DNA from 3 places in the Parageobacillus caldoxylosilyticus genome. Region 2 is predicted to be linked to each of the others. Evidence: riboswitches for the same ligand, from Rfam matches in the RefSeq annotation. Region 2 holds a riboswitch; each other region holds the start of a gene.

Region 1 (2,269 bases), 1.9 Mb from region 2:
CCAAGTACAGAAATAAGACCCCAAAGCAAAACGGATTTAAGCCCCTTCACATTTTTTCCCCCTTTGTTATTCAACAAAATTCATTACATTAATATTATATTAATTATTCTGAAAAATTTAAAGAAAATATTTTTGGATTATGTTAACCAATAATATGATGGACAAGCATTTTATTCCATAAAACTATTTATTTACAAAAAAGAAACATTCCATTTAATTATTGTAAAAAAGCATAAAATATTGCTTCTTGTTAAATAATGTAATTGCAGTAAATATCAAGGAGGTGCAATTCCCTTTTCATCGCAATAACAGGCAATGCAATCTTGAAGCAACTTATTTTTAGTAAAGGGTTAGAAAACGTGAAGGCAATAGAACAGTTATTGTGGAGCATTGCACTACCTGGATTTGGGCAAATTTTAAATAGAAAATATTTTAAAGGTGCTTTATTTATCTTCCTGGAGTTTGTTATTAATACTCAATCACGGTTTAACGAGGCCATTCGGTTAAGTTTTTTAGGAAATACTCATGAGGCCAGCCACATCATTGACTTTGAGTGGCTCATGTTTTATCCATGTTTATATTTTTACGCGATGTGGGACGCGTTCAAAGATGCTGGCGGAGGAAAAACTCCTTATTCGTTCCTGCCGTTTGTATTTTCCGCCTATTTCGTTACCGTCGGTCTGATGTATTCCTCGCACGTTACATTTTTGGGCATATTTTTCGGTCCTATTTGGCTGCCGATGCTGTTTGCCATTCCTGGGATATGTATCGGACGGCTGCTTCAAATTTTATTGCTAAAATTCCATACTCCACGCCAATGAGAAATGCTTGGACAACGAAACAGCATTTCTCATTTTTCCTTTTTGTCGTAAAATCATAGTTGAATTTTCCAGCGTTTTATTATATGCTTATACCAACAACAAAATACTATATATTGTGTTTTTTGTTGATCAAACAACTATATATAGTAAAACCACAAGCAATGGTGTCCGTTCGGACTTAATAGGGAATCTGGTGAGAATCCAGAACTGCCCCCGCAACTGTATGTGCGGACGAAATGGAGCATCCACTGTATGCGAAAGCTCGCTTGGGCGCGCATATGGGAAGGATCCAAAGTAGGAAGAAGCACGAGTCAGGAGACCTGCCTTGCTTGGTTGCGTTTCATGTTCTCCGGGGAGCGGGAAGATGAAACGATGGTGGAAAAGGGATTCCCCTGCCCTTTTTATGCTGTCGTTTCATCCACTCGTTGACCCGAGTGGATTTTTTTATGGACGATAAGGAGGAGAAAACGATGGCGTTGCAAACAAGCAATACGATGATTACGAAAGAAAATGGACAAGCGGAGCCATTTTCCCGCGAGAAACTCATTTCCTTTATCCGCCGCATGACAAGCGATTTTCCACACTTACGGACAGACGACTATACCGAACGCATCATCCGCTTGATCGAACATAAAAAGGTCATGTCTGTCGAGCAGCTCTTTCATTATCTCATACTAGAAGGACTTTCCTATATTAGCGAAACGGAACCGGAATGGACATTTGTCTGCACCCGCATTTATTTAGAACAATTATACAAAGAAGCAGCAAAGCAGCGCGGATACGATGAAACGCAACGCTACGGCAGCCTTTATGATTTAATTGCTACACTTGTCGCAAAGGGAGTGTATCATCGTTTCCTTTTGGAAGATTATACAAAAGAAGAAATCACGGAACTCGCCAAACTTATCGATCCGGAAAAAGACAAGCTGTTTACCTATATCGGCTTGCGCACACTTGCCGATCGCTACCTTGCCCGCGACTACGAACGCAACTTATATGAGCTTCCGCAAGAGCGGTTTCTTATCATCGCAATGACGCTAATGGCCAAAGAGCCAAAACAGCGCCGTCTTGCCCTTATCCAAGAAGCGTACTGGGCGTTAAGCAACTTGTACATGACCGTTGCCACACCGACTTTGGCAAACGCCGGCAAACGCTGTGGACAACTGTCAAGCTGCTTTGTCGATACTGTCGATGACAGCCTGCAAAGCATTTACGACAGCAATACCGATATCGCCAACCTTTCGAAATCGGGCGGGGGAATCGGCGTCTATCTTGGCAAAATCAGAAGCCGCGGCAGCGACATCAAGGGCTTTAAAGGCGTTTCCTCCGGCGTGATTCCATGGATGAAGCAGCTCAATAACACCGCCGTCAGCGTCGATCAATTAGGGCAGCGCAAAGGCGCGATTTCCGTTTACTTAGACGTGTGGCATAAAGATATTTTCGCCTTT
Region 2 (2,269 bases):
GTCAACTTTGGGGCATTAACAGCATTTCTGTTCTTGCACGCTTCCGTGATCAACTATTTTCTGCGCAAACAAGGAAGCAAAGATTATTTGAACCACCTTCTTTTTCCACTTATCGGTCTAGTGATTATCGGCTATGTATGGTATAGCCTTGATCCGCTAAGCAAAAAACTTGGGTTGATTTGGCTCGCTATTGGCCTTGTATATTTGCTTTTCTTAAAATTAACAAACAAAGACTCTAGTTTCGGAGATGAACTGCAGTGATAAAATCCAACGCGTTTTCCGAACGCGTTGGATCTTATTTTTGCCTAAAGATTCGGGAATGAAAAACCATATGATATAATAAACTAATAAGTACCTTTAAAGAGAGGGGCTGTATGATGTTTGGAAAAGTCGCCGCTGATGTGCTTGGATTAAGTGATATCGGCTCGGTCATTAAGCCGGAAAACTACGATAAAGTTGATGCCGATGATTACGTAATGCATGAAGATGGGGAAAAGATTTATTTCTTAATTAAATCGAAATCAGATGAGTATTGTTTTACGAATAAAGCGCTTATTCATTTGGATGGCACGAGCGCAACCAGCAAGAAACGCGTATTGCGCCGCTATGATTATTACAAGCATCCGATTTCCGACGTGTCGCTCGAAACAGCGGGAACCGTTGATCTAGACGTGGAGATTAAATTTAAAATCGGTGCCCATGTCTATTCGATTGACGTTCATAAAAAGTATTTAGAAGAACTAAAAGATTTATATAAATCGCTGCTCGCCATCGCCGAGCTTTGTCATGAAAACGAAACGAAGCTGGAGTACGCGCACAAAAGTTTGGAATTGACCGCGAATGTATTCGGGCGCGTAAAAAGTGACACAAATAATTTCTTGGCTGATTTCAAAGCAGTGAATGAACTCGCGTTTCAATGGCTCGTTGACGCGAAGACAAAATATACGGTAAAAGACTTCGGTTTTGTGTTTGAACGCTATATTAATCATTGAATGGTTCCTTTGTCCCCCGCCATCGGGGGATTTTTACATACCTTGAATTCCATGAAACTTTCATTTTTTTATTGCCAAAGTTTTTCTTATCCTTTAATATTATAACTGTCAATTGTTCGACAATTTTATACATTCGCAGCAAGGTGCCAATGGAGCGATTCGCTCCGCACGGCTTAATAGGGAATCTGGTGAAAGTCCAGAACTGTCCCCGCAACTGTAAATGCGGACGAAATGAAATCGCCACTGTACGGTACGATGGCATGCGCCGTTTGCCGTATGGGAAGGTTCAGAGTAGGATGAAGCATGAGTCAGTAGACCTGCCTTGCCTGCTTATGCGTTTCCTAATCTTCGGGGGTGAGAGTAGGAAACGGCAACGGTGGCTGCCTTTATGCATACATATTGCCGTTTCTTGCTCATTCCCATTCGGAATGAGTTTTTTTATTTCTGTAAAAAGGGGGAACAGCAATGAGAAAGTGGAAACAGTACATCGCGCTGCTTGTCGTCGTCCTGACATTCGGCCTATTGTTCGGATGCAGCGGGGCGAACGAAAGCAAAGCGCCTGCGAACAAAGAAGCAACAAAAACGGAACAATCGCAAGCCGCGTTTCCGGTAACGGTGAAAGATGGATTAGGGGAAGAAGTGACGATTAAGTCAGAACCGAAAAAAATCGTTTCCTTAATTCCAAGCAACACGGAAATTGCCTATGCGTTGGGATTAGGCGACAAAATCGTTGGCGTCAGCGATTTTGACAACTATCCGGAAGATGTGAAAAAGAAAGAAAAAATCGGCGGCATGGATTTCAACATTGAAAAAATTATTTCGTTGAAACCGGATTTAGTTCTCGCTCATGCGTCAGGCGCGCACAACTCAAAAGACGGGCTCAAGCAGCTGAAAGATGCAGGCATTACGGTGCTAGTAGTCAATGATGCGAAATCGTTTGCTGATGTATACCATTCGATCGAATTGATTGGCAAGGCAACTGGAACTGCCGGCAAAGCGCAAGAAATTATCAACAATATGAAAACGAAACTGGAAGAAATAAAAGAAAAGGCAAAACAAATTAAACCGGAAGAGCAAACGAAAGTATGGGTGGAAGTATCGCCGCCGCCGCAAATTTATACGGCCGGAAAAGGAACGTTTATAGATGAGATGATTCAGGCCATTTCGGCGAAAAACGTTGCCGGCGGCCTGGAAGGATGGCCGATGGTGACGGAAGAAAAAGCGGTGGCATACAAACCGGATGTGATTGTTACTACCTACGGCGGAGCGAAACAGGT
Region 3 (2,269 bases), 580 kb from region 2:
TGCCGGGAAGCATGTATGGTGGTTGCGGCGAATCAACCAGGCGGGCAGAGGTTCTTGAAATAGTGACATTATTGTTTGCAAAACATCGAGGGACATACATCGATGATAAGCAAAGTGCAAAACGGCTTTATCTCAAGAAAAGGGACAACAAGCAGCAGATTTTATTGTATGAACTACGTTCGTGATGTGTGGCATATTTTGCATATCGCTGTCCGGCATGTATAAAGAGAAAAAAATGCGGGAAATAATAGGAATGGAAAATCTCTTGCGAAGAAAACGTTAAACAGTGATCGTTGGGCTATAGCCAAGCGGTAAGGCAACGGACTTTGACTCCGTGATGCGCTGGTTCGAATCCAGCTAGCCCAGTCTCTAACAGACAAGCAATGTCGCTTGTCTGTTTTTTTGTGGAAAAAGAAGGAGTTTCGACAAATATGTCAAATATAAGACGTAGCGAGGAGGGAATGATGGTGAAAACAGCAGATTTATGCGATGAATTTTTAGGTGAATTGCAAGTTTGCCAGCTGCCAATGCAATCATATGGCGGCAAAATGGAATTTTCCGGACCGATTGCGACAGTCGATGTATTGGAGGATAATGTGCTCGTCCGCGAGGCGTTAGAAACGGTTCCTGCGGGAACAGTGTTAGTTGTGGACGGAAAAGGCTCACGCAATTGCGCGCTGCTTGGAGATCGTTTGGCGCAAATCGCCTGCGATCGTGGACTTGCGGGCGTGATTATCCATGGCTGCATTCGCGATTCTGCAGAGATCGCCAATATGCCGCTTGGGGTGATGGCGATCGGTACATGCCCCGTGAAAAGCAAAAAAGAAGGAAAAGGAAAGCGGGATGTCGCGCTTGAATTTGGCGGTGTTCTTTGGGAGCCAGGCGCCTATGTATATGCGGATCGCGACGGGATTGTATTGGCAAAAACGGACTTGCTGAAAAAAAGTGATTGACGCCGTTTGAAAATTTGTACTACTATGAATAACAGAAATGTTCTATGAAAAATTGATATCATATGCCAAGCAAATAAGGTGCCTTTCTCATCAGAGAACAGGCTTAAAAGGGAAGTACGGTGAAAATCCGTCACGGTACCCGCCACTGTGATGGGGAGCTTTGTTGCATGATGTCACTGAAGGAAACTTCGGGAAGGCGCAGCAAAGCGATGATCCTAAGTCAGGAGACCTGCCTTATTTGTTCGGACGGATACCTACGGGATTATAGGTAGACGTGCGGGAGAATGGCATACTTTTTGGCTATATTTGTATGCATTTTTCTGCACCTCTGCGTATAGAGGTGCTTTTTATTTTGCAAAAAAGAAGCACAAATTGGCAAAGCGAGGGGTGTAACATTGGAATTTGTGACATATGCCATGCTGGCAGTTTTTCTCGGAATTCGTCATGGGATGGATAGTGATCATGTTGCTGCTATTGCTGATATGGTTGGGAGCGAGACGCACCGTAAAAGGCAAGTATCGCTAGGGATTATGTATGCGTTTGGTCACGGGTCTATAGTGTTTTTTATGGGACTGATCGCTATTTTTCTTGGATTTCATCTTCCTTCTTCGACCATCCGTATTTTAGAGGCGACGGTTGGGTGTACGCTTATTATTCTCGGAGGAATGATGTTATTTTCGCTTTTCTATAAAAATGAGGTTAAAAGCCGAATAAAGGTGTTATACGAATTGATAGATAAAATGACTCGATATTTTCAGAAAAACAAAAAGAAAGAAAGTACTGTTTCGTTTTTGCGCTTCGGCTGGATCAGCGCGTTTATTATTGGCATTCTTCATGGGATTGGGGTGGAAAGCCCAACGCAGCTGGCTATTTTAGCACATGCAGCCGGGAAAGAAAATATGAGCATAGCGGCGCTACAGCTTAGCTTATTTGTCGTAGGCCTATTGATCGCAACGATTGGAATGACTTTTTGTCTTTCCTGGGGATTTATGAAAGCAAGAATGAGAGAAAAAGTGTTTTTGATTATTGGAGCTGCCACTAGTTTTTACAGTTTATGGTTAGGGATATCCATCATTGTCGAAACGTGGAAAGGGGGAGCGTAGTATGAAAGGAAAATTATTAATCGTCGGATTTGGTCCAGGCAGCAAAGAACATATGACAAAGCGGGCGCGGGAAGCAATTGAAGAAAGCGATATTATTATCGGTTATAAAACGTACATTGACCTAGTTGCGGATTTTATTGGCAATAAACAAGTGATTCGCACTGGAATGACGGAAGAAGTAAGCCGTGCGCAAGAGGCGGTGAAATGGGCGGA

What was found. A riboswitch is a leader RNA that binds a small molecule or an ion and turns the genes downstream of it on or off. The one in region 2 is predicted to bind cobalamin.
Region 1: linked by a shared signal. The riboswitch ahead of BV455_RS05695 (ribonucleoside-diphosphate reductase subunit alpha) and the one ahead of BV455_RS15485 (ABC transporter substrate-binding protein) in region 2 are both predicted to bind cobalamin.
Region 3: linked by a shared signal. The riboswitch ahead of BV455_RS18265 (HoxN/HupN/NixA family nickel/cobalt transporter) and the one ahead of BV455_RS15485 (ABC transporter substrate-binding protein) in region 2 are both predicted to bind cobalamin.

What each region holds. Positions count from the first base shown of each region.
Region 1 covers NZ_CP040553.1:1,124,705-1,126,973, forward strand. The annotation lists gene BV455_RS05685 (carbon starvation CstA family protein) at 1-50, opposite strand, end outside; gene BV455_RS05690 (DUF5683 domain-containing protein) at 360-821, shown strand; cobalamin riboswitch at 966-1,163, shown strand; gene BV455_RS05695 (ribonucleoside-diphosphate reductase subunit alpha) at 1,292-2,269, shown strand, end outside.
Region 2 covers NZ_CP040553.1:3,009,180-3,011,448, forward strand. The annotation lists gene BV455_RS15475 (APC family permease) at 1-261, shown strand, start outside; gene BV455_RS15480 (PH domain-containing protein) at 378-992, shown strand; cobalamin riboswitch at 1,118-1,331, shown strand; gene BV455_RS15485 (ABC transporter substrate-binding protein) at 1,458-2,269, shown strand, end outside.
Region 3 covers NZ_CP040553.1:3,592,186-3,594,454, forward strand. The annotation lists tRNA gene BV455_RS18255 (tRNA-Gln) at 295-366, shown strand; gene rraA (ribonuclease E activity regulator RraA) at 468-953, shown strand; cobalamin riboswitch at 1,013-1,204, shown strand; gene BV455_RS18265 (HoxN/HupN/NixA family nickel/cobalt transporter) at 1,358-2,056, shown strand; gene cobJ (precorrin-3B C(17)-methyltransferase) at 2,058-2,269, shown strand, end outside.